DNA from 3 places in the Chryseobacterium sp. R2ACT005 genome. Region 3 is predicted to be linked to each of the others. Evidence: riboswitches for the same ligand, from Rfam matches in the RefSeq annotation. Region 3 holds a riboswitch; each other region holds the start of a gene.
The links. Region 3 has a riboswitch for S-adenosylmethionine ahead of ACPF63_RS19655 (SusC/RagA family TonB-linked outer membrane protein). Riboswitches for the same ligand answer to the same signal wherever they lie in the genome.
Positions count from the first base shown of each region.

Region 1 (10,553 bases), 170 kb from region 3:
ATTGGCATATCCCCAGTATTCTGTTCTTACTTTTTTGTGTAAGAATTCAGCATAAGCTTCTGCAAAACGGTCTGCCAGGGCTTTTACCATAATGGAATTGTAATCATCATTGGCTTTTTCGTATTCACTGGACAATTCATCGGTACCAAATCCAGTAGTTACACAGAATGCTCCCACATAATCTGTTTTTCCTGAGCTTTGAGGAGCGATGAAATCACTGAGCGCCAGATAATCTTTTCCTTTTGATCTTTGAGCCTGCTGTCTTAAGGTTAAAAACTTCGCCTGTTCATTGTTATTTTCATCAAAAATCAAGATATCATCAGATTCATTGGAATTGGCTTTAAAGATCCCGAAAATGGCTTTTGCTGTTAAAAGCTTTTCATCCAGAATTCTCTTTAGAATCACCTGAGCATCTTTGAATAATTCTTTCGCCTGAGCTCCTACCACCTCATCTTCCAGGATATTCGGGTATTTCCCGTGAAGATCCCAGCTTCTGAAAAACGGTGACCAGTCGATGAAGGGAAGAAGTTCCCTCAAATCCTGATTTTCGATAACTTTTATTCCTATCGTATTCGGAGTGAAAATCTCTTCATTCTCCCAATCAATTTTAAAATGATTCTCTCTTGCTTCCTGGATGGATACATAATCTTTATCCACCTGTCTGTTCAGAAACTTTTCTCTGAAGTCGGAATAGTCATTCTTTAAATCTGAAACATATTCTTTATTTCTGTCACCCAATAATGAGCTTACTACGTTCACGGCTCTTGATGCATCATTCACGTGAACAACTGCATTTTTATATTTTAAATCAATTTTCACTGCAGTATGTGCCTTTGAAGTTGTAGCACCACCTATTAATAAAGGAAAATCTAAATTTTGTCTTTCTAATTCTGAGGCGATATACACCATTTCATCCAAGCTAGGGGTAATCAATCCGCTTAATCCTATAACGTCTACTTTTTCTGCAATAGCTGTCTGAATAATTTTTTCAGCCGGAACCATTACTCCAAGGTCAACGATTTCATAGTTGTTACAACCCAAAACGACACTCACAATATTTTTACCGATATCATGAACGTCCCCTTTTACTGTTGCCATTAAGATCTTTCCGTTGGCAGGTTTTGCTCCGTCTTTTTCAGCTTCAATGAAAGGTTGCAGATAAGCCACCGCTTTTTTCATTACCCTTGCAGACTTTACGACCTGAGGTAAGAACATTTTCCCGCTTCCGAATAAATCTCCTACTACTCCCATTCCGGTCATCAGATTAATTTCGATTACATGAAGTGGTCTTGCAGCTGACTGTCTTGCTTCTTCTACATCTTCTTCAATAAAACGGTCGATCCCTTTTACCAATGCATAGGTAATTCTTTCCTGTAATGGATTGTTTCTCCATTCTAAGTCTTCGGTCTTTTCTTTTTTGACTGATTTGTGTTTTTCTGAATAGTCAAGAAGTCTTTCTGTAGCATCTTCTCTTTTATCCAGGATTACATCTTCTACAAGCTCCAGTAATTCTTTATTGATTTCATCATAAACTTCCAGCATCGCCGGGTTTACAATACCAATGTTCATTCCTGCCTGGATGGCGTGATAAAGAAAAACAGAGTGCATTGCTTCTCTCACAGTATCATTTCCACGGAAAGAGAAGGAAACATTACTCACTCCCCCACTCACGGATGCATAAGGAAGATTTTGTCTTACCCAACGTGTAGCTTCAATAAAGTCGATGGCATTTCTTCTGTGCTCATCCATTCCTGTTGCCACCGGAAAGATATTTAAATCAAAAATGATGTCTTCTGCCGGAAAACCAAGTTGATTGACAAGAATATCATAAGAACGTTTTGAAATTTCAATTCTTCGTTCAAAACTGTCAGCCTGCCCTACCTCATCAAATGCCATAACAATAACTGCTGCACCATATCTTTTAATAGCTTTGGCATGTTTGATAAATTCTTCCTCACCTTCTTTCAAACTGATAGAATTTACCACACATTTTCCCTGAGCTACCTGAAGACCTGCTTCAAGGATTTCCCACTTGGAAGAATCTACCATGATTGGGATTCTTGCGATATCCGGTTCGGAGGCAATTAAGTTCAGGAATTTGATCATGGATGCTTTTCCATCAATCAATCCATCATCAAAGTTGACATCCAGAATCTGGGCACCTCCTTCTACCTGATGGCGGGCAATATCTAATGCTTCGGAGAATTTCTCCTCTTTGATCAGTCTTAAAAACTTTTTGGAACCGGCAACGTTAGTCCTTTCACCAACATTGATGAAATTGCTCTCCGGTGTTATGATAAGAGGCTCGAGGCCTGATAATCTTAAATATTTCATTTTATTCTTCTAAAATATAGTAGGCATTATTGGCATTCTGTCTCAATAAATCCCTATGCTTGCTTAAAGCAGTCAACAATGGAAATCTTTTATATGCAAGATCATATTCTCTGGCAAATTCTTCAATCTCCTCTGTGATCTCGTTGTAATACATATAACTGTAGTTCGGAAACAGATGATGTGCTACATGGAAATTAAAATTCCCCAACATATTTCTTACCAGCCAGTTATTTTCTTTTAAATCATTGGTCACTTCAAACTGATGACGAAGCCAGCTAAATGGCAGACCATTTTCTTTATTTAATTTTGGAAAGGCATTATCAGGAAGCGGATGCAAAGGCAGTAAAACAAACAATGCAAAAATACTTGCTGAAATTACCTGTAAAAACCACGCTCCTAAAGCCAACCCTATTGATACTTTAAAGAACATCACAGGAACCACAATCTGATAAAAGAAATAGAACAGCTTATAGCTTATCATTTTTACTTTCTCCATAACCGGTATTCTCCCCTGGGTCTTTAAAATCACTCTTTCTTTGTCAAAGAAGTCTCTGAAGTCTCTTATAAACATCCAATTGAACAAATAGAGTGGATATACTAAAAAGAAAAACTTATCCTGATACTTCTGTACTCCTTTTGCTTTGATCCACGGTACGATTAGCAGCAATCCGCTCTGCTCGATATCCGTGTCCCATCCATCTACATTGGGATATGCGTGATGGCTCGCGATATGTCTTTTTTTCCAGATATAGGAGTTGGCTCCTATAAAATCAAAAATGTGAAGAACCAGCCCGTTCAGTCTTTTACTTTTATATATGTTGTTATGGGCTGCCTCATGAATTAGGTTTAAATAAATCAAAACCAGAGAAATTCCCATTAAAACAAAGCTCAGAATATACATCCAATGTTTTTCAGCATTCAAAACAGCAAGAAAATATAACCCAATATAGACCAGTGGCAGAATAACCGCTTTGATCTGAATGTAGATATCCCTGTTCTCAGAAATAGTTTCTACTCTTTGGTTTACTTTCTTTCTCAGCTCATTAAATAATCTGATATCCTCCGAATCTTTTAAGTAAATTGGCTTTTTCATTATATTTAACTTTGTGGTTTACATAAAGTTACTATTTATAATTAGCCTTCATTCTTGATTTTAATTAAAAAAATCTATCAAATCATACAAATTCCTTCAATTTCCTTGGCTGATATTGTTCTACCAAATCTGCAATCGCTTTTATATGCTCAGGAGTGGTTCCGCAGCAGCCACCGATAATATTGATCAGTCCTTTTTCTACATATTCTTTAATTTGTCTTGCCATATCTTCAGGAGTTTCGTCATATTTTCCAAAAGCATTCGGTAAACCAGCATTCGGGTATGCTGAAATATAGAATTCTGAATTATGGGCCAGAGTTTCAAGATAAGGCGTCAGCTGATCTGCTCCCAATGCACAGTTGAAACCTACACTTAATAAATTCAGGTGGGAAACGGAGATCAGAAAAGCTTCTGCTGTTTGCCCGCTCAGTGTTCTTCCTGAAGCATCGGTAATGGTTCCTGACACCATGATCGGAATTTTTATTCCTCTTTCATCCTGTAGTTCATCAATGGCAAACAAAGCTGCTTTTGCATTCAGGGTATCAAAGATGGTTTCTACCAAAAGAATATCTGAACCTCCGTCCAGCAAAGCTTCACACTGCTGCCTGTAAGCTACTCTCAATTCTTCAAAAGTGATGGCTCTGTATCCGGGATCATTAACGTCTGGACTTAAACTTGCCGTTCTGTTTGTTGGCCCGATAGATCCTGCTACGAATCTCGGTTTGTCCGGGTTTTTCGCGGTATATTCGTCACAGGCTTTTCTTGCAATTTTTGCGGACTCATAGTTCAGTTCGTATACCAGCTCTTCCATGTGATAATCTGCCATCGCTATGGTAGTTCCCGAGAATGTATTGGTTTCAATGATATCAGCCCCTGCTTCCAGGTATTTCTTGTGAACTTCTTCAATCGCCTGAGGCTGTGTGAGAGAAAGAAGGTCATTATTTCCTTTTACCGGATGCTCCCAATCCTTGAAACGCTCTCCACGATAGTCATCTTCTTCAAACTTGTATCTCTGAAGCATTGTTCCCATAGCTCCGTCAAGAACCAGAATTCTCTTCTGAAGTTGGGCATTGAGTGCTGAAAGCTGAGCGTCTTGTATATTATTTTTCATTTTCTATCAATTTGTAACAGTTTATAAATCCGCTGACCAGTTTTTTGCATAAGAGGATTTTTTGATTGATTATTTTAAAATCTTCTTTAGAAATATATTGTTGGTCTGAAGCCAAATGGAATTGAGTTTCCAGTTTATAAAGAGATTTCCCGGCAATCTGCAGAAACGGTAAAGTATCTTCGGGATTCAGCCTTCTACTTCCTTCCGTTATATTGAACGAAACTGAAGTTACCATTTTTCTTATCTGACCTGTTAAAGCCAATAATTCTTCTTTAGGAAAGTTGGCAGTCAGGATATAAGTTAGATTAACCAACTTTCTTCCCTCCATCCAAATTGCTAATTCTGTGTATTCTCTATTCATTTGGTTTTTTATAAACTGTCAACGATTAACTAATCTAAAGCCTGTTTCAGATCTGCTATGATATCTTCTACATTTTCCAAACCTACCGAACAGCGAACCAATCCTGCCGTAATACCTACTTCATTTCTTTCCTCATCGGATAATTTAGAATGGGTTGTAGATGCCGGGTGGGTAACGATCGTTCTTGTATCACCTAAATTAGCAGACAGCGAACACATTTGTATCTTATCTAAAAAGTTTCTTCCGCCTTCTATCCCTCCCTTTATTTCAAATGCTACGATATTTCCTCCAAGCTTCATTTGCTTTTTAGCGACTTCATAACTTGGATGGGATTTCAGAAATGGATATTTTACTAATTCTACGTTCGGATGACTTTCTAAAAACTCAGCTACTTTCAATGCATTCTCACAGTGCTTTTCTACACGGATCGCCAATGTTTCTAAACTTTTTGATAATACCCAGGCATTAAAAGGAGATAATGCAGGTCCTGTATTTCTTGCGAAAAGATAAATTTCTCTGATCAGGTCTTCTTTTCCTACTGCTATTCCTCCTAATACTCTTCCCTGTCCGTCAATCAATTTCGTCGCTGAATGTACAACAATATCTGCACCATATTTGATCGGCTGCTGAAGATAAGGTGTTGCAAAGCAGTTATCTACAATAAAAATAAGGTTGTGCTTTTTCGCAATCTGTCCGAAAAACTCAAGATCCAGAATTTCAATAGCCGGATTGGTAGGAGTTTCAAGATATAAGATCTTTGTATTGGGCTTGATATATTGTTCAACATTCTCAGCATCTCCTGCTTTGAAATAAGAAGTTTCAATATTCCATTTCGGGAAATACTTCGTAAATAAAGTATGCGTAGATCCGAAAACTGACTGGCAGCTCACGATATGATCTCCGGCATTCAATAATGCAGCAAATGTAGAATAGATGGCAGCCATTCCTGTAGCAAAGGCATATCCTGCTTCTGCACCTTCCATCTTAGCAATCTTATCTGTAAATTCTGTTACGTTTGGATTAGAGAAACGGCTGTATAAATTCTTTGGTTTTTCTTCTGCAAAGCTTGCTCTCATATCTTCCGCATCCTGAAATATAAAACTGGAAGTAAGGTATAATGGTGTAGAATGCTCGTCAAACTGACTTCTTTCAGTCTGGGTTCTTATTGCTGATGTTTCAAAATTTTCCATATAGTTTTAATTGATCAATTTTACATTGTAACCATCAGATTCTTCGCTATGCTCAGAATGACAATTGTCGTTATGGTTACACTGCCAAATTGATAGATGTTAGATTAAATATTATTTAGTTTCACTTACTCTTAGAATATCTCCGAATACTCCTCTGGCTGTTACTTGTGCTCCTGCTCCTGCTCCCATGATAACAATAGGATTTTCACCATAGCTTTCTGTGTAAATTTCAAAGATTGAATCTGAACCTTTTAATTGTCCTAAAGCTGAAGTTGCCGGAACAGAAATCAATTTTACATCTAACTCACCTTTATCTTTCTGCAGATCACCATGCAAATCACCTACATATCTCAATACATGCCCAGGCGCCTGATTTTCTTTTATTTTCTGATACTCTTCGTCCAGTTCTTCAAGTCTTGAAAGGAATTCTGATTTTGAAACCTCAAGCAGACTTTCCGGAACCAGATTTTGAATATTGATATCTCCGAATTCATTGATTAAGTCTAATTCTCTCGCCAGAATCAATAATTTTCTTGCTACGTCATTTCCCGATAGGTCTTCTCTTGGATCCGGTTCTGTGTATCCTTTTTCCAAAGCTTCATTGATGATGGTTGAAAATTTATCGTCTCTTAAAGAAAAATTGTTGAAAACATAGCTTAATGTTCCGGAGAATACTCCTTTGATTCTTGTGATATTTTCTCCTGAAAGGTGTAATAATTTAATCGTATCAATTAATGGTAAACCTGCCCCCACATTGGTTTCATACAGATAACGTCTGTTGTTTTTATTCAACGTATATCTTAGTTTTCTGTATTCTTCAATCGGAAGGGTATTAAAAATCTTGTTTGAAGAAACCAGATCAAATCCGTTTTCTGCCAAAGCATGATAGTTTTTCACAAAATCCTTACTTGCCGTGTTATCAACAACGATAAGGTTCTCCAGCTGGTTTTCGTTGGAGAAATTAATCAGCTCCTGAACACTCGAAGGATGTTCTGCAGTCAAAACCTCATCGCTCCAATTCGCATCAAATCCTTTTTTGTTGAAAGCTATTTTCTTTGAATTGGCCACTGCAACAACTTTAAGATCTATTTTTTTACGTCTTTTTATTTCTTCTGAAGATTCCAATACCTGTTGTATCAGAGTTTTTCCTACATTCCCGTGTCCGATGATCGCCAGATGAACGGTTTTTGGCTTTTTGAAAATTTCAGACTCGATGATATTTCTGGTTTTTTCATCCTGTGAAGAAGTTACTACGATGTTGACTCTGTTTTCTCCCGCAACCTGATTCAAAAGTAATGGGAAAACATTGTTTCTTGCCAGCTCAGCAAATACTTTATTGAAATCTTCTGCTACAAAACCGATCACAGAAACATTATTAATACTATAGATCTGAGAAACTTTTCCAGATTTTCTTTCTGCTTCAAACTCATCAATAAGACAAGCAACTGCTTTTTCTGCATCAATTTCCTGAACCAAGATAGAAATTCCGTTTTCTATGGCCTGTTGGGAAATTACTCCTACACTGATACGCGCTAAGGTAAGCGCTTTAAAAATTCGTCCGTCAATCCCGATTTCTCCCAGGAAATCTTCTCCTTCAAATTTGATGATTGATCTGTTCTTCAAAAATTTTATTTCGTTAGCATTTTTCATTACTTCTGTAAAATGTTTTTAATGATATTATTTAATTGTTGATATTCCATTAGGAAGGCATCATGCCCGTGTATAGATTGGATCTCGTGATAAGAAACATTCTTATTTTTCTTTTTTAAGTTTTCAAAACACATTCGGATTTCAGAAGCAGGAAAGAATAAGTCTGTATCTACGGAGATCATGTGCATTCGTGCCTGTATTTTATCCAGTGATCGTTCATCAGCATTAATATTCATCAAGAGATGATTCATCAGTTTGTACGCTTTTAAACTAAATCTTTCGTTTAGTGCATTACCATGATAAACCAACCAATCTTCTGATTCCAGACATTGTTTGTCCTGGTTATATTGGTTTTGAAATCTGTCATTGAGCGACTGTGGTGTTCTATAACACAGCATGGCATGAATTCTTGCTTTCTGTAGTGGTTCTTCTTTATCATTCAATAAAAATTTCTGAACCAGACATTGTGCATGAAGCCAGTCATGTGTTCTGTAATCACAGGCAATAGGAATAAATATTTCTGCAAGATCCGGCTGCTTGGCAAGCATTTCCCAGGCAATTCCTCCTCCCAGAGAGCCTCCAATAATGGCGTATAGATTTTTGATATGTAAAGCTTCAAGCCCTTTTAGAAATATCGCAGCGATATCTGAAGGCGTGAAATCTTCATAGTCTTCAATTAAAAAATTGTCATAACCGTTTCCGGGTATATTGAAACACAGAACCGTATATTGATTGGTATCAACAATCTGATTTTCTCCTACCAATTGTTTCCACCAACCTTTTTCTCCGGATACATCTGAGTTTCCGGTAAGTGCATGATTGATTAAAACAATGGGTGCTGTAAACAGATCTTTCCCAAAAAGCTGATAGCTTAACGGGATATGGTATTCCTTTTGGGAATTGGTTTGATACGAAAGATTTATATAGTTTAGTTCTGTTTTCAATTCTATTATATTTTAATACAAATACAATTGAAAATGCCACAGGAAATGGCTGAAAAGAACTTCAGTAAGTTATCTGTCCAAAATACTTTGGTAGAACGTAGCACCTTCTTTGCTTGCGCAAAGGGTTGCTAAGGTTTCATAGGGTCTAATCCCTCAACCTTTCTTGATAACATTTTCAATATTTGAATGAACGAATGGTGCAAAGATAGTTCTTTTCTTTTAATTTCAAAAAAAAATTATTTTAATATTTAAAAAAGCCCTTAAATACAAGTATTTCAAAACTATATTAATAATTGTTCAGATGAAAAAAATTGGAATTATTTTTCAAAAAAACTAACTTCGTATGGAAAAATGATGAGATATGACCGCCGAAAAAGAAAGATTACAAGATACTAAATGGAAAAACTGGGGACCTTATGTAAGCAACCGACAGTGGGGAAATGTACGTGAAGATTACAGCTCAAACGGGAATGCCTGGGATTTTACCAATCATAATAATGCTGAAAGCTATGCTTACCGCTGGGGAGAAGAAGGCATCGCCGGAATTTCTGATGTAAAGCAACTTTTTTGTTTTGCTTTTTCATTCTGGAACAAGAAAGATAAAATGGTAAAAGAACGATTCTTCGGATTGAGTAACCCTCAGGGAAATCATGGTGAAGACATCAAAGAAATCTTTTATTACCTGGACAATACACCTACCCACAGCTATATGAAAATGGTGTATAAATATCCGATTAATGAATTTCCTTACGATGATCTTATTACAGAAAATGGAAAACGAAGCAAAAAGGAACCGGAATATGAGATTTTCGATACCGGAATTTTTGATAACGATGAATATTTTGATATTTTCATTGAATACTGTAAAGCCGATCACAACGATATCTTAGCCAGAGTCACCGTTTGTAATCGAAGCCAGCATGAGGCTCCTATTCTGGTAGCTCCCACAATCTGGTTCAGAAACAACTGGAAATGGGGATACAATACTTATAAAGGAGAGGTCAATGCGTCTCATGACGGAAGTATTAATATTGGTCATGACAGTATTTCGATCAAAAAGCTATATTCCCGAAACTCAAATGCACAGAGTGTATTTTGTGATAATGAAACCAATACTTCCAAACTTTACGGAGCTCCCAAAGCAGAGAATACTTATTTCAAAGATGGAATTAATAATTTTATTATTCATCAGGGAGATACTGTAAATCCAGAAAAAAGAGGAACAAAAGCTTCTTTTCTTATTGATGAAATTATTGATGCTGGGGAATCAAAAGTTTTTGAGTTCAGGTTGTCTCCTGACGAAATGGATGAACCTTTTGACAGTTTTGATCATATTTTCAATATCCGTCAAGCTGAAGCTGAAGAGTTTTATAACGATATTCAGAATGATACAGTAAATGAAGATGAAAGAAATGTTCAGCGACAGGCTTTTGCAGGGCTTCTTTGGAATAAACAGTTCTATCATTACAATATCGGAAAATGGTTGAAAGGAGATCCCAATTTTGAGGCTCCAAGAAATTTCAACGAATATGTAAGAAATACAGAATGGAATCATCTTCATAATAAGGATATCATTTCCATGCCTGATAAATGGGAGTATCCATGGTATGCTACGTGGGATCTGGCATTTCACTGCGTCCCTTTCTCCATTATAGATGCGGAATTCGCCAAAGGACAGCTTTTATTACTTACCAAAGAATGGTACATGCATCCTAACGGACAGCTTCCTGCTTATGAATGGAACATGAGCGATGTGAACCCGCCTGTACATGCCTGGTCTTGCTTCCGTGTTTTTAAGATTGATGAAAAAAACAATGGAAAGCCGGATTTATTATTTTTAGAAAAAGTCTTTCAGAAGTTGTTGCTGAAT
Region 1 covers NZ_CP188192.1:4,104,969-4,115,521, forward strand. The annotation lists gene metH (methionine synthase) at 1-2,334, opposite strand, end outside; gene ACPF63_RS18845 (fatty acid desaturase family protein) at 2,336-3,427, opposite strand; gene ACPF63_RS18850 (homocysteine S-methyltransferase family protein) at 3,510-4,538, opposite strand; gene ACPF63_RS18855 (four helix bundle protein) at 4,528-4,899, opposite strand; gene ACPF63_RS18860 (O-succinylhomoserine sulfhydrylase) at 4,929-6,089, opposite strand; gene ACPF63_RS18865 (ACT domain-containing protein) at 6,201-7,739, opposite strand; gene ACPF63_RS18870 (alpha/beta fold hydrolase) at 7,739-8,683, opposite strand; SAM riboswitch class I at 8,750-8,856, opposite strand; gene ACPF63_RS18875 (MGH1-like glycoside hydrolase domain-containing protein) at 9,045-10,553, shown strand, end outside.
Region 1: linked by a shared signal. The riboswitch ahead of ACPF63_RS18870 (alpha/beta fold hydrolase) and the one ahead of ACPF63_RS19655 (SusC/RagA family TonB-linked outer membrane protein) in region 3 are both predicted to bind S-adenosylmethionine.

Region 2 (10,553 bases), 740 kb from region 3:
TCTTTCAACAGAAACTTCGCCAAAAGAGCTGATGGTAACCCAAATACCCATGCATTTGTAGCTTCTCCTGAAATGGTAGCTGCAGTTGCGATCTCAGGCAGACTAGATTTTAACCCGATTACAGATACTTTAACTAACGAAGCAGGTGAGCAGGTAAAACTTGACGAACCTAAAGGCTATGAACTTCCTTCAAAAGGATTTGCGGTAGATGATAATGGATATCAGGCTCCATCTGAAGATGGTTCCAGTGTTGTTGTGAATGTAAGTCCTACTTCAGACAGGCTTCAGTTATTAGAAGCATTCCCGGCTTGGGATGGTAAAAACATTGAAGGAGCTAAGGTATTGATCAAAGCTTTCGGAAAATGTACCACTGACCACATTTCTATGGCCGGACCATGGTTGAAGTACAGAGGTCACTTAGATAATATCTCAAACAACATGTTGATCGGAGCTGTAAATGCTTACAACATGGAAACCAATAAAGTTAAAAATGAATTAACCGGTGAATACGGTGAAGTTCCGGCTGTACAGAGAGCATACAAAGCGGCAGGCGTTCCAACAATCGTTGTAGGAGACCAGAACTACGGTGAAGGTTCTTCAAGAGAGCATGCTGCCATGGAGCCTAGACACCTTGGTGTGAAAGCTGTATTGGTAAAATCATTCGCGAGAATCCATGAAACCAACCTTAAAAAACAAGGTATGCTTGGAATCACTTTCGCTAATGAAGCTGATTATGATAAAATCAAGGAAGATGATACAGTTAACTTCTTAGATCTTGACCAGTTTGCTCCAGGAAAACAGCTGACTTTAGAATTCGTTCATGCTGACGGAACTAAAGATATCATCATGGCAAACCACACTTACAACAATCAGCAGATTGAGTGGTTTAAAGCGGGTTCTGCACTGAACCTGATCAAACAACAGGAAAAATAAAATTAATTGTTAGATTAATTAATATAAAGGCGGCTTCAATTGAAGTCGTCTTTTTTATTTTCATACCAAAAATTCCTGCTAATAAATTCAATAGGAGCGGACTTTAGTCCGCTTTTAAAATTATAAAATACATCTGGCTTTAGCCAAAACTTACAATTTTCTTACTTTAATCTATCCAGAAGATTTGTTCTATAGCTTTCCCCGATAGGAATTTCAAACTCAGGAAGAACAACTTTTTTTGCCCCAATACTTTTGATTTTATCCAAATTGACAATGAAAGATTTATGAATCCGCACAAATTTTTCAGAAAGCTGACTTTCCATTGATTTAAGAGTATCCAGAACAATAAACTCATCATTTTCTGTCCGGATATTGACGTAGTCCTTGATACTTTCTACGTACAAAATCTCATGAAAGCCGATACGATGCCTTTGTCCGGAGGATTTCACAAAGAAATGGGTGCTTTCTTCCTGTGGAAAAGAAAACCGCTCCTGAGCTTTTAATACACTCTTTTGAAACCTTTCAAAGGAGATAGGCTTCAGAAGATAATCCACAACGTTATGTTCATATCCTTCCAACGCATATTCCGAATACGCTGTAGTCAGAATATACTTTTGACCAGGTCCAACAATCTTCATAAAATTGATTCCCGTAAGCTCCGGCATCTGAATATCCAGAAAGATGAGATCCGAATCGTTTTTCTGCAGATATTCTAAAGCCAGAATCGGATTCTCTGTAGAAAAAACCAGTTCAAGAAAAGGAATTTTCTCTACATAATGCTCCAGCAGAGAGATTGCCAGCGGCTCATCATCAACGATAATACATTTTATCTTATTCATGCCGTAAATCAATTTTTAAATCTACAATAAATTCCGTTTCTGAATTTTTGATCTCAAGCTGATGTTTAGGATAAAGGATTTCCAGTCTTTTTTTCACATTCTGAATACCTATTCCAGACACGGTATCTTTCATTTTCTGTGTTTTAAAATTTAAAAGATAAAAATGCAGAATCTTATCATGATCAGAGATTTTCATTTCAAAACCTTTATCACGAAAATCACCATGTTTGAAAGCATTCTCTACAAAAGGAACCAACAGCATCGGTGAAATTTTAAGTTGTGGATGCTGAATATCTTTTTCTATATTCAACAGTTCAGGATTTCTGATTCTAAGCTTTTCCAATGCAATTAAACTGTCAATATATCCAATTTCCTTATCCAGAGAAATCGAGTCTTTTTCTAGATCTTTTGTACTGTATCTCAACAATTGGCCAAGTTCTTCAATGGCAGGAAGTGCTTTATCTGATTTTTGATATACGAGAGAATAGATATTATTCAATGAATTAAAAATAAAATGAGGATTGATCTGGGTTTTCAACGCCTGAAGTTCTGCCTGTTTTTTTTCAATCAAAAGCTGCTTTTTGTCACTTTCGGCAACACCATATTTCTCTAGGATCCACAGGATTCCTGCAATGAAAACAGTCAATGATGCATTGTAGATATTATCCGTCAAATAATATAAAAGTCCGGTATCTTTATTATAATTTCTGAATCCAAGGGTAATAGGAAGCAGCACTTCTTCTATTCCATACCGAATTACACCAAAGCTTAAAATAGAGATCAAAAAAACTAAAACGGCAGAATAAAGTTTCTCCAGATTTAATACTTTCGGAATAATAACCAGATACAAAAGATAAAAAGTAGAGATTTCTGTAATAAAATAAGTAAAGTTCAGCACATACGATTCAAATCCTCTCCGCTCAGGAAAAAAGAAATAGGGTGTAATGTTGTTTCCTATAAAATTGAAACTCCAATAAAAAATCTGAAGCCAGATAATTTGCTTTTTATTCATATTCAAATATAAATCTATACTCCCGCAATTCATCAACCCTTTTCGATAAAAACCTGTTTTTTTCCGACGAAACTATTTTGACATGTATAATCTCAGGCTTCATCTAAATGCTATTTCCAATGGAAGGCTCTTCCTATACTTTTGTTCGAGAAATTCAACATAAACATCATTTAATCTGTCATTACTAACCTATGAAAAAGCACCTTTTATTTATAACCGCCCTTGCTTGTTCTTTTACAACAGCACAAACAAAAGACACTGCTAACGTCAATAAAATTGAGGCAGTAACGATGAATGGCAAAAAAATTCTGGTAGAGCGTAAAGTGGACCGCCTGGTTTATAATGTTCAGAATTCTATGCTTTCACAGGGAAGTTCGGGAACCGAGGTCTTAGCCGGCACTCCTTTATTACAGGTGGATGAAAATAAAGGTCTTCTTTCTATTACCGGAAAAAACGGAGTTTCTGTGATGGTGAATGACAGGATGCTGAATCTTTCCGGATCTGAACTGATTAATTATCTGAGAAATCTTCGCTCTGAAAATATATTGAAAATAGAAGTGATCACCACTCCACCCGCCAAATATGAAGCACAGGGAAATAGCGGAATCATTAATATTGTCCTTAAAAAGAATCAGAATCTTGGATGGAACGGTTATCTGACGACCAGTTATACTCAAAAAACATATGCCGGCTTCAGCAGTGTGGCAGGAGTGAATTATCAGAATGAAAAAATAAAAGCCTCCGTAAAAGTAATGGGCTATGACGGAGATAAAAGATCAGTAGAAAAATATAATATTATTGGCCAAAGTTCTTCTGTCAGCAAGGATGACAGAAGGGATATGAATGACGGGCTCGGTCTGAATGCCAATTTTGATTATTCACTTTCTAAAAATTCCAATATCGGATTGGTATACGATATTACAAAGGGGCATACGAATATGGATATCACTTCAACACAAAGTTACTTTACAGATGGTACGCCTACTTTACAAACAGAGACGGATTCAAAGCATCGTTCTCCTTTTACAACCCAAATGCTTAATCTGTATTTTGACCAGAAATTTGGAGAGCATAAGCTAAGTTTCGGAGCCAATTATTATGGAAATTTACCTGATACGGAAGTTAATTTTACAACAAGAAATGTCACCAGCAACGCAACACAGGTCGTGAGAAATCTTTCTTCGGTAGATTATAAGATCTATTCCGGACAGGCTGACTTAACTTTAAATTTCAAAAAAATTCAGTTAGAAACCGGTACGAAATACAGCCAGTTTTCCAATAATTCGGATATTGGATATTTTAATTTCATCAATGGAAATTATATCACAGATCCTGCGAAGAGCAATCTTTTTGATTATAACGAAAAGAATTATGCAGCTTATATCAGTGCCAGTAAAGATTTTGGTGAAAAATGGTCTGTAAAGGCAGGACTCCGTTATGAATATTCACAAACCAGCGGTTTCTCCCTTACTACACAGTCAAAATCTGAGAATAATTACGGAAAGTTTTTCCCGACAGCTTATTTATCTTATAAAGCCAATGAAAATAATCAGTTCAGCATTAATTATTCCCGAAGAATCAACCGTCCTTATTTCCGGGCTTTAGATCCGTTCCGATGGTATTCCAATCCTAATACATATTATGCCGGAAATCCAAGTCTGCAGCCCTCTTTTAATCATAATATTGAGTTCAATTATATTTTTAAAAGTAAATTTTCTGCGAATCTTTACTACCAGAGAACTACGAATAATTTTGACCAGATTTCATTCCTGAACGGCATTGACCTTACCAGTACCTATGAAAATTATTATAATCAGAACGTATACGGGATCAATTTCAATTACACAGATACGTTTTTCAAAATCTGGGAAAGTAATATCTCAACTTCATTCAGTTATAATGAGACCCAGATTACAAGATTCAATCTGGTTCCTAAAAACGGACAGTCATTTTATTATTCCCTCAACAATACTTTTCAGCTGAATAAGGCGAAAACATTCATGCTGTTTGTCAACTACTGGCAGAATCTGCCTTCACGTGACGGATATATTGCAGCAAAAAACAGAGCAAGCATTGATGCAGGAGTAAAGATGAGTTTTGCGGAAAAGGCTCTTCAGGTCAACCTTTCGGTGAGTGATATTTTCAGGCAGTCTGGTTTTAAGGCAGATATGTATTTCACAGATAATACACAGTCATTCAACAACTATTGGGATGCCAGAAGACTGGCACTCAGCATCACTTACAATTTTGGAAATCAGAAAGTAAAATCTAATAAAAGAGTGGTGGATTTTGAAGAGAAAAACCGTGCTCAATAATTTAATAACAAAAAAAAATAAACCTATGAAAACCTTCATTTATATTCTTCTACTATGCATTCCCACATTCTTTTTTGCTCAAAAGAAGCCTTTGGGCTATTTCAAAAATCCAAAAACCAAAGTCCTTGTTGTAGGGTCTTTCCACTTTGACTATCCTAATCTTGATGCTCATACAACCAATAAGGGAGATCAGATAGATGTTCTTTCACCTAAAACGGCAAAGGAAGTTACTGAACTTGTAGAATATATCAAGAAATTTAAACCTACTAAGATTGCTATTGAAGCCTGGCCAAACTGGAATGCAAACCAAAAACTGAAGGAGTATGGTGAGGGAAAACACAGAGAAGAAAGGGACGAACGCTATCAGCTTGCTATGCGAATCGCCAATGAACTCAAAATCAAAGAACTGTTCAGTATAGATGCAGAATCTATCTGGAATGATCTCCAGACAAAATTTGGGAAAACAGATTCTACATTTTTTAATAACCTCTGCAAAGATTATGATTTTAAAAGTGATGATGCAATTTCCCAACAGTTTATCAGCTTCTTCAAGAGTTCTGAACCTAAGAATTTCAAATCGCTTTTAGACACATTTACCTACATGAATTCAAAAGAAAGTCATCAATACGGATATGGTGCTTATTTAAGCGGAGATTTTAAGCTAAGAGAACACGATGGTGCTGATATGCTTGCCTCGTATTGGTACAGCAGGAATCTGAGAATGTTCCGCAATATTCAAAAAATTCCTCATAATAGCGAAGACCGAATTCTTGTGATAGCCGGAAATGGCCATGCAGCAGTACTAAGACAGCTTTTCTCTTCTTCCGCCGAATATGATTTTATTGAATTTTCTTCACTGAAATAAATAAAATTAGAATAATCACCCTAATAGATAATTCATTCTTTATGGTGTAATAGAATATAAAAAAACAGAGAAGATATCTCTGTTTTTTTATTAAATTTTCTAAGCTTTATTTATTAGAATCTGAATTCAATTCTTGCAAATAAGAACCTTCCACCAATACCATACTGAGAAACCTGTCTTGAATATACAAACTGGTTATCAGCTGTTAATGAATTTATATTCGGGCTTTTAGAAGGCAGTATATTCAATATATTATTGCTCCCGATAGTTGCTGAAATATTTTTATTAAAATCATATCCTACAGATAAATCAGTTATCAAACGATTATTAAGTACGAAGTGCTCTGTACTTCCTGTTACTCCGTCAAAATTAGCATCTAAAACATCGGCATCCGTCACTTTACCGAAGAAAGAATTACGCAGCAGGAAAGTAAATCCGGAAACTCTTAACGTATTGGATAAGGTAGCTTTTACACGTGGTACAGCTTCTTCAAAATATACTCTGTTCGGTTCTGAGAAATAATTATCAATCTGGCTTACTAATTTAGGTGACGCATGGATATCTCCGATTCTTTTGGTCTGATTAAGATTAAGGCCGAAGTTATTCTCCAAAGAAATCCCTGATGAGATTTTTGAATTCTGAGAAATGGTAATATCCAGCCCTTTCGTCTGAGAGTCCACCGCATTGGCAAAAAAATTGGCAGCACTTGCCCTTGCAAGATCAAAAGCGTCCTGAAGAACTGCCTGATCCGAACCTGGGGTAAAATTACCATTAGGGCGGAAGAAAAGATCTGTCAATACTACTCTGTCCTTAATCTTTATTAAATAAGCATCTGCTGTGAAAGTCAGGCTTAATGACGGAATCTTCCATGTAATTCCTGTGCTGTAGGATTGTGAGGTTTCCTGTTTCAATTTTGGAATACCCAATGCCTGTGCTGCTTCAGAATTGTTTCTGAAAGTACCTACCTGTGTAGTTTTTCCCTGTTGAATCAGTGTAGAAGTAGAACTATAATAGATTTGTGCTAAAGATGGTGCTCTAAACCCCGTAGAAACAGCACCTCTCCAGTTTAGATTGGGAGCCAGCTTTACATTGGTTGCCAGCTTATAATTGAATGTAGATCCGAAGTCTGAATAATTCTCATATCGTAAAGCTCCTTCCAGCAGCCATCCGTCAGTAACCTCCAGCTCTGCATCTGCATAAGCCGCAATACTGTTTCTGTTTCCGGAGACTGCATTTTCCGGACTAAACCCTGGGAAAACCTGAGCTCCGGCCGGTCTTGTATTTCCGAAGAAATCGGTTGCTTTTTCATTTTCAGGGGTTTTAGCGGTTACCACACGTCCATAAATATCATAAGAAGCATAAGAATTTTCTTTTCCAACATTTACTTTATAGTTTTCGTGTCTGTATTCACCTCCAAATGCAATGTTCAATCCTTTCAGGACATCATATTTTTTGGAAAAGTCAAGATTGACGGTATTTTGTGAAAACTCAGAGCCTCCGGCATCAAAAGTTCTTGGAGAACTGTCTGTAAGTGATGCATTAAAGGTATTTACCACCCCAAAACTGAAGACGTTTTTCCCGAATGTATTACTGAAGTCCACATTCCAGCCATTCCATTTCCCTTTGACTCCTGCAGCGAGAGAATAATCATTTACGGTTGCTTCAATCTGAGGAAGATATCCGTTGGGAGTCACTGCATTGATGTTTCTTTCAGTATTAGGAAGTCTGTAAAATCCTCCGGCATTTCCAAGGCGGTAGCTGTAACCTCCAAATGAGTAAACCTTCCATTCCTCATTAACAGGAATCTCAGAATTAAAGAAGAGCTGTCCGGATTGCAGCTTAGACTGTCCTGCTCTCAGACTGAAATCTTTTCTCTCTAATCCTCTGTAATTAAGTTCCTGGGAGGTAAAATCTTTACCTAATAATTTTTGAAGGTCCGAAATACTATTTGCTCCCGAAATCTGAGACTGAAAATCCGGTGCAAAATATCCAACCTTACCTGCATATTGTTTAATTGTATTGATAATCTGCTGAGTATTGGAAGTATTGGTAATATTTTTATACAACCCATCAATATTCACTCCATCCTGTAATGCTCTATAGTTAATGGCATTATAGGCATTGAAGATATCTCCTTCTCTTACTCCGGCTCTGGAATAAGGGTCTCGGTATTGGGCAGAACCTGTAACGTTAAAAAATCCGGTCTGTCCAATTTTAGCTCCATAATTAAGGTCTACAGAAATGGTCTGTCCATCCACTCCTCCGGAGAAATTATTGGCAACAGGTGAAGCATATCCACCTAAAAACACCTGTCCGGAAAGCCCTAATCTTTTTTTCAATCCAAGGTTAACGACTCCAGCAATGGCATCAGAACCATATTGGGCAGAAGCTCCATCTCTTAAAACCTCAATTTTTTCTAAAGCAAAAGCTGGAATAGCATTAAGATCGGTTCCCACAGATCCTCTTCCCGGTGTGAGGGTAACATTAATCAATGAAGACTGGTATCTTCTTTTTCCATTGAGTAAAACTAAAACCTGATCCGGACCTAAACCTCTTAAAAGAGCAGGATCTACAAAGTCAGTTCCATCGTTAACCGTGTGAGAAGTGGATGAAAATGAGGGTACAATATAATTTAAGGCCTGGCTGATACTATTAGTCGGGCTCTGTTTTAAAATTTTTGATATATTAATGATGTCTACCGGAACAGGTGTATCTGTCAATGATCTTCCGGAACCTCTTGATCCAAGGATGACTACATCTTCTATTTTCTTAGATTGTAACGTGTCCGTCTGTGCGTAATAAAATGTAGAAATAAGCGCAATAGAAGGAACAAATATTTTTTTCCTGAAATTATGCATGTTGTTTGTTGTTTACTTTTTGTTGTTAAAAATTGTTTTTTGAGCAATACAAATCCCGTATCCCTAAATTTTAAGGTTACATAAATGTTCGAAATGTTTGTATTATTTTTTAGAAATAGAAAAGGCTAGAAGCAACAACACATGCGCATATAGAAATGGCATGAAAACATATGGGAATAATGAAGATTCACTTCATGATCCGAAGAATAAAAGATAACTGATGTAAGGAGATTTCCCTTGTCTTTAAACATTTGAATTTAACTTTAAAACAAAAATTCAAGATGGGGATAATGATAGAATGATAAACATTTTTTCCGGAAGATCCGGCTTATCGATTGCAGCACCTTGCTTGTTTTTGCAGGTTGCTATCCCATCTAGAGATTCTTGATAATTACCCGGCAAAGATATAATTATTTCATAAATAAAAAAATATTTAACCTAAAATTTCGATTTTCAACATTTTAGCGTAACAAATTATCTTTTTCAGCGTCTAACCGGATATCAGTAAAAACATTATGAAAAAAACGATTTTCGCGTTATCCTTATTAAGCTCTGTTTTTGTCTTTTCACAGGAAAAAAACAATAAACCTCAGGAAAAGCAGATTGAAGGTGTAGTCATCACCAAAACTAAAAAAGCAGTTGAACAAAAGGCAGACCGTACTATTTTTGACTTTTCCGAGCAACCTCAGCTGAACAACGGAAACGTATTAGAAGGAATAAAAAAGCTTCCTGGACTGGTATCTACCGACATCGCAGGAATGATGTACCAGGGAAAAATGCTGGAAGTATATCTTAACGGAAGACCTCTGAACATCACATCCAATGAATTGAACTCCTTTCTTGAAGGAATGCCTGCCAATTCTGTAGAAAGAATTGAGGTAATCACTCAACCCGGCGCTGAATTTCCGGCTACATCCGGAGGTGCAATCATGAATATCATCACGAACAAAAATGCCAATAAATATTTAACTGCTACTTATTCCGGGAATTATTCTTTTACGAATTATGATCAATACAGAAGCAGAACGACCAACTCCGTTAATTTAAATGCCAGAAATAAATATTTCGGATGGCAGCTGAATGTTGGTCAAAACTACCGTGAAAGTATGCTGAACGGCCAACAGGATGAGCTTTTAACAAGTCATACCGACAGATACGGACGAGGGTATTTTGCAAAATCAGGATTGACTTTTGATTTAGGACAGGACAGATTATTATTAAACTACGATATTTACCACAATAATAATGACAATTATACTTTAAGTAACGGTCATGGAGATTTACCTTTTCAGAACAATCCAAAGGATTTAAGAGAAGCTTTTTATACATCTTCTGATGTGGCCCATACCAATAGCTTGAGACAGGAAGCTGTTGTAACGTATCAGAAACGTTTTGCTGACAAATCTCAAAAACTGGACTTTCAGTTCGGCTACACAAGATCAGACAGTAAATTCTCTCAGGACAATTATTTTCAGGATGGTATATTTGCTGCAGCTCCCAATCCACCAATTAACAGTGCAATGAGTGGCTTAAAAGATATTCTGAACAATGAATCTGTAATGAATATTGCCAACTTTAAAGTAGATTATGCCCAGCCTATCAAGCTTCTTGATGGTGGAAAGGTAAGCTTTGGAGGATTGTATGAAAAACAGGATTATGATACGGAAAGTTTTGGCTTGACGAATCTTGAATATCAAAGACAAACTGCTTCTACCTATTTGGAGTTTCAGG
Region 2 covers NZ_CP188192.1:5,015,018-5,025,570, reverse strand. The annotation lists gene ACPF63_RS23070 (aconitate hydratase) at 1-933, shown strand, start outside; gene ACPF63_RS23065 (LytR/AlgR family response regulator transcription factor) at 1,095-1,772, opposite strand; gene ACPF63_RS23060 (sensor histidine kinase) at 1,765-2,784, opposite strand; gene ACPF63_RS23055 (TonB-dependent receptor domain-containing protein) at 2,976-5,099, shown strand; gene ACPF63_RS23050 (DUF5694 domain-containing protein) at 5,125-5,964, shown strand; gene ACPF63_RS23045 (TonB-dependent receptor plug domain-containing protein) at 6,078-8,822, opposite strand; SAM-I-IV-variant riboswitch at 9,121-9,218, opposite strand; gene ACPF63_RS23040 (outer membrane beta-barrel protein) at 9,338-10,553, shown strand, end outside.
Region 2: linked by a shared signal. The riboswitch ahead of ACPF63_RS23045 (TonB-dependent receptor plug domain-containing protein) and the one ahead of ACPF63_RS19655 (SusC/RagA family TonB-linked outer membrane protein) in region 3 are both predicted to bind S-adenosylmethionine.

Region 3 (10,553 bases):
CGGAGATGAAATCACCTTACCTCTTGCCAGCATTAAAAAATATGGTGGTACACAACAACAGACTGTAACAGCAGAAAAGCCTGTGGAGAAACCTGTAGAAAAAGTAGTAACAACTACAGTACCTGCAGCCGTAGAAGGAGAGTCCTATGTAATCCAGTCTAAAGATAATTATTACAGAATTACAAAACAATTTGGAATCAGCCAGCAGGATCTTTTTGCTTTAAATCCAGGATTGGAAGAAAAAGGACTTAAACCTGGTGAAACCATTAAAATAAAAACATCCAATAATAACACACATACTGATAGTGTTGCTGAGCCCGCAAATCCAAAAGCAAAAATGGATTCTGGGAACGAAAAATCAACTACCTCTACCAATGTTGTTGCAGGAGATGATTATGTAACCTATACCGTTCAGCAGGGAGATACTGTATTTTCCATCGTGAATAAATTCGGTGTTTCTATAGATGAGCTTATTGCTCTTAACCCGGACCTTTCTCATGGGTTGAAAACCGGAATGGTTTTAAAGATCAAAAAACAGGATGCAGCATATAGTAAGAAAAATGGTGATGCCCTTAGTGTGATCCTAATGCTTCCATTCGGGTACAGCACAAACGAAACGCAGTACAGAGCAATGGCACTTGACTTTTTAACAGGAGCTAAGCTTGCTATTGAAAGGAATGCCAGAGGAGGACAGAAACTGGATGTCAAAATAGTAGATTCTGGAAATGAAGCATCATTCAAAAATTCTTTGACACAGATTAACCCTGATAATACAGATCTTATTATCGGACCTTTCTTTAAATCTAATGTAATTGATGTTCTTGATTTTACAAAAAATCAGAAAATCCCGATTGTAGCACCATTTGCCAACACTCCGGAATTATATAACTATAATAATCTTATTATCGTTGAAACCAACAATCAGACGTATGCTGATAAGATTGTAGAAGAAGTAAAAGGAATTTATTCTGACCAGAAAATATATGTAGTGGCAGATACCAAAAAAGAAAATGCCAATTACATCAAAGCTGGGCTTGAAAAAGCTGTGAAAAATCCTAATATCATTATTGTCAACTCTCCGGCGGATATTCAGCCTGATCAGAATATGATGACAGGTCAGTCTGCACCGGTTATTGCTATTCTTGCTAATGATGATAATGCAGCAGGAGATGCTTTTGCCAACAGAATTATTGCTATTTCTAAGGAAGTACAGGGCGTGAAAGCGTTCAGTATGTTCTATTCTCCAACTTTTGAGAAAAAAGTTGATGAGCTGAGCCAGGCTAGTTTGGTCTATCTGATGGATAGAAAGATTAATACAGACGGTACCTTTGAAAAAGAAATACTGGCTGCTTACAAAAGCAAATACTGTAAAACTCCACCAAAATATGCTATCGTAGGTTTTGATGTTGTCAATGACATGTTAACCAGAGAAAATAAAAAAGGTGAGATCTTTAAACAGATGAATAAAGTTCAGACTCAGCTTGCTACAAAATTTGAGTTTGTAAAATCTAAAGCTAACGGTGCTTATGTAAACACGGGTTACAGAGTAATCAGACTGGTACCTTAACATGATTTATTGCTCTTTAAAAGAATATTGTTAACATTATAGTTATATTTGCATAATATTTAATTTAATACATGAAAGCACTTGTATTTCCAGGGCAGGGTTCTCAGTTCGTAGGAATGGGAAAAGAATTGTATGATTCTAGAAAAGATATTAAAGATCTGATGGAATCTGCCAATGAAATTTTAGGTTTCGACATTCTTTCCATTATGTTTAACGGAACGGACGCGGATCTTAAAAAAACAGAGGTTACCCAGCCTTCAATATTTATACATTCAGTAGCAGCATTAAAAGCCGTAAACGGTCTTGGTGCTGAAATGGTTGCAGGACACTCTTTAGGAGAGTTTTCAGCATTGGTTGCCAACGGAGTTCTATCCTTTGATGACGGTTTGAAATTAGTTTCCGAAAGAGCAAAAGCTATGCAGGCTGCTTGTGATGCCAATCCAAGTTCTATGGCTGCTATTTTAGGATTAGATGATGCTAAGGTTGAAGAAATCTGTGCGCAAATCAGTGGAATTGTTGTTCCTGCAAATTATAACTGCCCGGGACAATTGGTGATCTCAGGAGAAACACCAGCAGTAGAAGAAGCTTGTGCAAAACTGAAAGAAGCAGGTGCTAAAAGAGCATTGTTACTACCAGTAAATGGAGCTTTCCATTCACCATTGATGCAGCCTGCACAAGAAAGACTGGCAGCAGCTATCGAAAAAACAAAATTCAGAAAAGCAACTATTCCTGTATATCAGAATATCACTACAACAGCGGTAACGAATCCTGACGAAATCAAACAAAACCTGATCGATCAGCTTACCGGTCCTGTAAAATGGACGCAGTCTGTTCAGAATATGATTAAAGATGGGGCATCCAACTTCGTAGAAGTAGGACCAGGAAAAACCCTTCAGGGATTGATCAAGAAAATTGACGGATCAGTAGATGCTGCTTCTGCAATCTAACTAAAAATATATGAACGCGATATTTTCACCGGGCAAGCTTATGCTTACTTCAGAATATTTCGCAATCGACGGAGCTCTTGTCTTAGCGGTACCTACCAAGCTGGGACAAGAGTTTTTCTTTGAAGAAAAAGAAGATGAGAGGTCACTTATTCTTTGGGAGGCTTATCATCAAAACAAATTATGGTTGAAGGCGGTCATTGATTATAAAAACTGGCAGGTCTTAGAAACCAATATTCCATCAAGCGCTGAATTTATTGTCAAAACATTAAAGAATGTTCAGCAGCTTTCTAATACTAAATTCAAATTCAATCTTACTTACCACTTAAAAACTAATCTTCAGTTTCCTGCAGACTATGGGCTTGGTAGCAGTTCTACTTTGATGAACAATCTTGCAGAATGGGCTGAGATTGATCCTTTTCATCTTAATGCAATTAGTTTAGGAGGAAGCGGATATGATATTGCAGTGGCAAAAGAAAAATCTGCAGTTCTATTCCAAAGCAAACCTGAGATTAAATATGAGAAGGTAAATTTCAATCCTTCATTTAAAAATGAGCTGATTTTTATTCATTTAAATCAGAAGCAGGATAGCAGAGAAGGGATCAACTTTTATAAATCAAAAAAGAAGTCTCCTGAATTGATTGAAGAATTTTCAAATATCACAAAAAAAATAATGTTATGCAGTGAATTGGAAAAATTTTCCGAATTAATGATGATTCATGAGCGTAAAATTGCTGATTTTCTTGAAATATCCACAGTTAAAGAAAAAATATTCTCAGATTGCCCTTCTTTTGTCAAAAGTTTAGGCGCATGGGGGGGAGATTTTGTAATGAGTGCCAAATTTGGGGACTACAAGAACTATTTTTGGGAGAAAGGTTTTACAACTATTTTTGAATGGGAAAATATAATTTATTTATAATCAAACCATTACGATCCTGTTTTTTTATTTGTCATTCTGACTTATATCAGTATATTTAAACCACCTTTAACAAATAATTAATATTATTTTTGTTGAAGTCAATAAAGAAATAGAAAATATAAGTAAAATGAAAAACACTAAAATCATCCAGGATTTAGAGAAATTGGGGATTAAAGGAAACTATGAAGTAGTGTATAATCCTTCTTATGAAGAATTATACCAGGCTGAAGTTTCTTCTGAAAATCAGGGATTTGAGAAAGCTGAACTTACGGAATCTGGCGCGGTGTCAGTAAAAACAGGAATTTTCACAGGTCGTTCACCTAAAGACAGATATATTGTTCAGGATGATGTTACAAGAGATACAATTTTCTGGGATGGTAAAGTAAACTTACCTACTACTGCAGAAATTTTCGGTTCTTGTAAAGAACTAGTGCTGAACCAGCTTGCTGAATCTAAAAACATTTATGTAGTAGATACATTCTGCGGAACGAATGCAGATACGAGACTTAAAGTAAGATTTATCGTTGAAGTAGCATGGCAGGCGCATTTTGTTACTAATATGTTTATCCGCCCTTCTCACTATGAGCTTGAAAACTTTGGAGAGCCTGATTTCACAGTAATCAATGGTTCTAAAACAATAAACCCTAACTGGGAAGCTCAAGGATTGAATTCTGAAAACTTCATCATGTTCAACCTTACTGAAAAACTACAGATCATTGGAGGTACATGGTACGGAGGTGAAATGAAAAAAGGGATGTTCGCCATGATGAACTATTACCTTCCATTAAAAGGTATGGCTTCAATGCACTGTTCTGCTAACGTAGGAGAAAAAGGTGATGTAGCTTTATTCTTTGGTCTTTCAGGAACAGGAAAAACGACTCTGTCTGCAGATCCGAAAAGATATCTTATTGGTGATGACGAGCATGGTTGGGATAACAACGGAGTATTTAACTATGAAGGTGGATGCTACGCTAAAGTTATCGACTTATCTGAAGAAAAAGAACCGGATATCTTTGCTGCCATCAAAAGAGATGCACTTCTTGAAAACGTTGTTGTGAACAATGGAGTAGCAGATTACACAGACGGATCAATCACTGAGAATACAAGAGTTTCTTATCCAATTTATCATATCAACAAAATTGTATTGCCTTCTAAAGCAGGACATGCTAAGAAGATTGTTTATCTTTCAGCAGATGCATTCGGAGTACTTCCTCCGGTTTCCATCTTGAATGAAGATCAGGCTCAATACCACTTCCTTTGCGGTTATACATCAAAACTAGCTGGAACGGAAAGAGGAATTACAGAACCTCAACCATCTTTCTCACCTGCATTTGGTGAAGCATTCCTTACATTACACCCAACAATGTATTCTAAAACATTGATCGGTAAAATGAAGGAACACGGTGCTAAAGCTTATTTGGTAAATACAGGTTGGAATGGTACGGGAAAGAGAATTTCTCTGAAAGATACAAGAGCAATCATTGATGCAATCATTGACGGATCTATCGATAACGCTCCTAAAACTCAGGTTCCAATCATGAATCTTGAGATTCCTACTGAATTGCCAAACGTTTCTACAGGTATTTTAGATCCTAGAGATACCTATGAAAGCGCTTCAGAATGGGAAGAAAAGGCAAAAGATCTTGCTTCAAGATATATCAAAAACTTTGAGCAGTATTGTGATACTGAAGAAGGTAAGAAATTAGTTGCTTCAGGACCTCAATTACAGGAACAGACTATCTAATAGTTCTCTATAACATAAGGAAAAGCCTCATCATTGATGAGGCTTTTTTATTTCTAATTTTTCGCAGATATTATTTGAAAATTACTTTAAGCTTAATATAGCCAATCTATATCCATCCATTCCAAAGCCAGATAAAACTGCATCCGTATTAGCAGCTGTCACAGACTTCTGTCTGAATTCCTCTCTTTTATAGATGTTGCTGATATGAACTTCTACTTTTGGTTTTCTGATATTTTTTAGACAATCAGCAATCGCATAGGAATAATGGGTGAATGCTCCCGGATTAATTACTACTGCATCAAAATCATCTTCCTGAAGCCTGTTGATAAGCTCTCCTTCAATATTTGACTGATAATATTGTATTTCATGAGACTGAAACTCGGATTTTAAAATTTCCAAATAGCTTTCCATGGAAACATTTCCATAAATTTCCGGTTCTCGGGTGCCCAAAAGATTGAGATTAGGCCCATTTATAATCAAAACTTTCATACTATAAAATTAAAAACTTTTTTTAATTAAATGCTCAAAATTTCCGCACAAATTAACGTTCGTTCAATTGTATTATTAATAATGATATTTATCATGTTTGATAAAATGGTAATGATTGCAACTCCTTACAGTAATGGGTTTTATTAAAATCTTATGTTAATTTTTGAAAATTTATCATGAAAAATAATAAGTCTACTTGTTTTGTAGACTAAAAGTTTTTAGCTTTGCAACCATATTTCGATCGGCTTATAAAGAAAGATGGAGGGAACTGACCCTGTGAAATCTTGACAACCTACCCATTGGGCAAGGTGTTACGTTCAGCCTTTTAAGGAAAAATAAGCATTTGGTTTATCGTATTTATCGATGCCCTTTGCTGACTTTTCTGCAAAGGACAAAATTTTAATATATGATAAATGAAATTGATTATGATTAGCAAAAATTTATTCGCTTCTAAAACTTGGATACCTCCGGTTGCTGCATTTTTTCTGGGAGTAACCAGTGTACATGCACAGAGTTCTAAGCCGGAAAAGGACAGTCTTCATGAAAAAGAAATTGACGAAGTTGTAGTCGTAGCCTATGGAAAAGCAAAAAGAAACAGCTATACCGGTTCCGTTGCTACCATTTCCAGCGATAAGATCAACAACAGACCTGTAACCAATATTACCAAGGCATTGGAAGGGCAGGTTGCCGGGATTCAGACTACCAGCTCATCAGGGCAGCCGGGAGCTGTTTCTACCATCCGAATCAGAGGAGTTGGTTCAATAAGTGCTTCCAGTGATCCGTTATATGTAGTAGATGGAATCCCTTTTGACGGAAATATTAACTCCATCAGTCCAAGTGATATTGAATCCATCAGTGTTTTGAAAGATGCCACTGCGAGTGCGTTGTATGGATCAAGAGGAGCAAACGGGATTATCATCATTACCACAAAATCAGGTAAAAAAGGAGAAGCTAGAGTTAATTTTAATATCAGCCAGGGATTCTCCGGAAGAGCCGTAAAAGATTACGAACAGGTAAATACAGATCAATACTTTCAATTATATTGGGAAGCCTTGAGAAACGGATATCAGTCCGGAAAAGTGTCTTCTCAACAGGCTGCACAGATGGCAACAGATAATCTTGTCTCTACACTTGGGATCAATCCATATGGAACAGGATATCCAAAACCGGTGGGAACCGATGGGAAATTATTACCCGGAGCATCACCACTTTGGAATGACGACTGGAGGGATATTTTGCAGAGAGTTGCTTCAAGAAATCAGGTAGATCTTGATATCAGCGGAGGAAGTGATAAGAGCAATTATTTCTTTTCATTGGGCTATCTTGATGATAAGGGAATGGCTATTGAATCAGGATATAAAAGATACAATACCAGGTTAAAGATCAATTCTGAAGTAAAAAAATGGCTGAATGTCGGGGTAAACTTAAGCTATACAAACAGTATTCAGCAGGCACCCACTTCTTCAGATTCCAATTCAAGTAATATCATCAATGCGGCAAGATTTATTCCTTCATTCTATCCTTATTATGAAAGAAATGATGACGGAACTTACATTTTGGGTGCTGATGGAAACCCGATTTATGATTTTGGAAAATACAGACCTACAAGTGCCCTTCAGAATCAGAATGCGGCCGCAACCCTGCCATTAGACAAAAACGAAAATAAAGAAGATAACTTTTCAGGGAAAGGATTCATGGAATTTACTTTCTTACCGGAATTGAAATTCAAGACAAGCTTTTCTGTTGATCTGGTGAATTACAACGGACATTATTATTCAAATCCATTGCTGGGACAAGGCGCTGAGATTGGAGGTTCAGTAACGAAAACCAATACCAGAACACTTTCTTATACAACCAGTAATATTCTGACATACGATAGGAAATTTGGAAAACACCATGTAAATGCTTTAGCAGGACATGAATTCTATAAATATGACTATCAGACGATTTCCGGAACAAGAAGCCAGTTTTCTCTCCCTTATTATTATGAACCGGATGCTGCTTCTTTACTGGGAAGCTTCAGTGGGAACAGTAATAAATTGAGCTTATTGAGTTTCCTTGGAAAAGTAGAGTATGACTACAATAATACTTATTTCCTGTCTGCATCAGGAAGAGCAGACAGTTCTTCAAGATTTGCGAAGGATAACAGATGGGGGAGATTCTGGTCAGTGGGTGGTTCGTGGAAAATTTCAAATGAAGAATTCGTAAAAAGCCTGAATGTCTTTAACCAATTGACATTGCGTGCCAGCTATGGAGGACAAGGAAATGATAAATTACTTCGGCCAAACGGGCAACCGCTTTATTATGCATATCAGGAATTGTACAGATTTATCAGTCTTGGTGGAGAACCGGGAACAACACTTGAAAAAACATCTACCAATAATGTGAAGTGGGAAACGAACCTTAATTTAAATGTAGGATTGGAATTCGCTATTCTGAATAACAGAGTTAAAGGAAATATTGAATACTTCAAAAGAAAAAGCCAGGATCTTCTGTTTAATATGCCGGTTGCGCCGTCGTTGGGAATCAGCGATTATCCGGCGAATATCGGAACTATTCAAAATACAGGATTTGAATTTTCATTATTCACAACCCCCATTAAGAATGATAATTTCCAATGGAATGTAGATGTAAACCTAAGTACCTTAAACAATAAAGTTACCAAGTTGCCTGGCGGTTCCCTTGTGGTGGGAAGTAAATTATTAACGGTAGGGGGCTCTGTGTATGATTTCTTTATCCCTGAATGGGGCGGGGTAGATCCAAGCAATGGAAAACCATTGTGGAAAACGGTTTCTACAGATGCGAGCGGAAATTCAGTAGAAGGAACTACCTCAGAATATTCAAAAGCAACAAAACTCTTGCAGGGTTCTGCTTTGCCTAAACTGACCGGAGGAATCAGTACCAGCATTACCTACAAAAATTTTGATTTTTCAGGATTGCTGACATTCAAAATCGGTGGGAAGATTCTGGATACCGATTATACTTCCATCATGCATAACGGAAGTTCCGGCGGACGTGTATGGAGCGCAGAAATGCTGAACAGATGGACCCCTGAAAATCCTTATACAGATGTTCCTGGATTAAGTACAACAACGAATAACTGGACCTCAACATCTTCAAGATTCTTATACTCCGGAACGTATGCGAGGCTTAAAAATGTAAGTTTAGGTTATACACTTCCTGAGGATTATTTTGAGAAAATAGGACTTAAAAAGTTCAGAATTTATATTCAGGCAGAGAATCTTTTAACCTTCTATAAACATAAGGGAATGGATCCTGAACAGGCTTTGGATGGAACCACCTATTACAGATACCCTGCAATGAGAACAATCACTTTTGGTCTTCAGACAACACTATAACGTTTAAAATTGAAACAATGAAAAAATTAAAATATCTATCGTTTGCACTTATCGGATTTTTAGCGTTGACAAGCTGTGAAAGCGATCTGGACACTGCTCCGACTGATCAGGCTAACAGTGTGGAAGTTTTCAAAACTGCTGAAAGTGCAGAAACTGTAGTAAACGGTACCTGGGCAAAATTTAATAACGATGGAACTACCTATGCTAATATTGGATATTCCACTGTTTTAAGAGCCAGTGATGCAATGGGAAGCGATGTAGCTGTATTAACCAATAAGTATGGATTTGCTTCTACTTACGCTTTTACAGAAATGGTAAACAGTACGGCTTCTCGTCCGTTATTTATCTGGACCATGTTGTATTCTACCATCAATAATATGAATAATGTTATTACAAGAATTGACGGGACAGAAGGAAGTCAGGAGAAAAAAAATCAGGTGAAAGGACAGGCAAAAGCATTACGTGCTTTCTGTTATCTGAATCTGGCGAGCTTCTATCAGTTCAGTTATTTGAAAGACAAGTCAGCGTTGACGGCTCCCATTTATACTGAACCTTCTACAACCAGTACGGTAGGAAAGAAAAGAGCAAGTCTTGAAGAAATTTATACTTTGATTAAAAGTGATCTTACAGATGCTGACAACCTGTTGAAAACCTATACAAGAAATAATAAAGATAAGATTAATCGTGCTGTAGTCAACGGACTTCTTGCCAGAACTTATCTGAATACCGGTGAATGGAGCAAGGCTTCAGCATCTGCGAAAATTGCAAGAGAAGGATTCCCATTGATGGCACCGGAAAAATACAAAGATGGCTTTAATGATATCAACAATGCAGAATGGATCTGGGGACACGGACAGACACAGGAACAGTCTGATGCAAGTTATGCCTTCCACTATCTGGATGTATCTTCATCAGGAAGTTATTATTACAGCTTTATGGCGGATCCTTACTTTAAAGATCTTTTTGATGGCAATGATATCAGATCCCAACTATTTTCATGGGACGGGCAGAAAGGAAGAGAAGGATTACTGAGGTATGCTAAGTTTAAATTTAAGCCAACTCTTATTGCAGACATTGTTTACATGAGAGCTGCAGAAATGTATCTGATAGAAGCTGAAGCTGAAGCCAGAAACGGAAATGTGACTCAGGCAGTAGCTGTTTTGAACCAGTTGAAATCTGCCAGAAATGCCAATATTTATAGTGGTTCATTATCACAGAATGAGGTTGTAGCAGCAGTTCTGATCGAAAGAAGAAAAGAATTATTCGGAGAAGGTTTCTCCCTTTCAGATATTATCAGAACACAGGGAACAGTAGTAAGAAAACCATTTGTAGATGCTGATGGTAAACCGATAAAAGTTCAGATTACTACACCAGAAGGAACAGTGAAAACTGTAGATGGTAAAGGGCATTCTGTTCTTGATTTTCCAGATAAATCTGCTTTCACTCCAAATAGCAATTATTATTTATTCAGTATTCCACAGAGAGAATCTGAAAATAACCCAAATTTATAAGATATAGTCCATAGTTTATA
Region 3 covers NZ_CP188192.1:4,270,401-4,280,953, reverse strand. The annotation lists gene ACPF63_RS19680 (LysM peptidoglycan-binding domain-containing protein) at 1-1,567, shown strand, start outside; gene fabD (ACP S-malonyltransferase) at 1,639-2,514, shown strand; gene ACPF63_RS19670 (GYDIA family GHMP kinase) at 2,525-3,430, shown strand; gene pckA (phosphoenolpyruvate carboxykinase (ATP)) at 3,558-5,174, shown strand; gene ACPF63_RS19660 (type II 3-dehydroquinate dehydratase) at 5,256-5,663, opposite strand; SAM riboswitch class I at 5,907-6,005, shown strand; gene ACPF63_RS19655 (SusC/RagA family TonB-linked outer membrane protein) at 6,089-9,022, shown strand; gene ACPF63_RS19650 (RagB/SusD family nutrient uptake outer membrane protein) at 9,040-10,533, shown strand.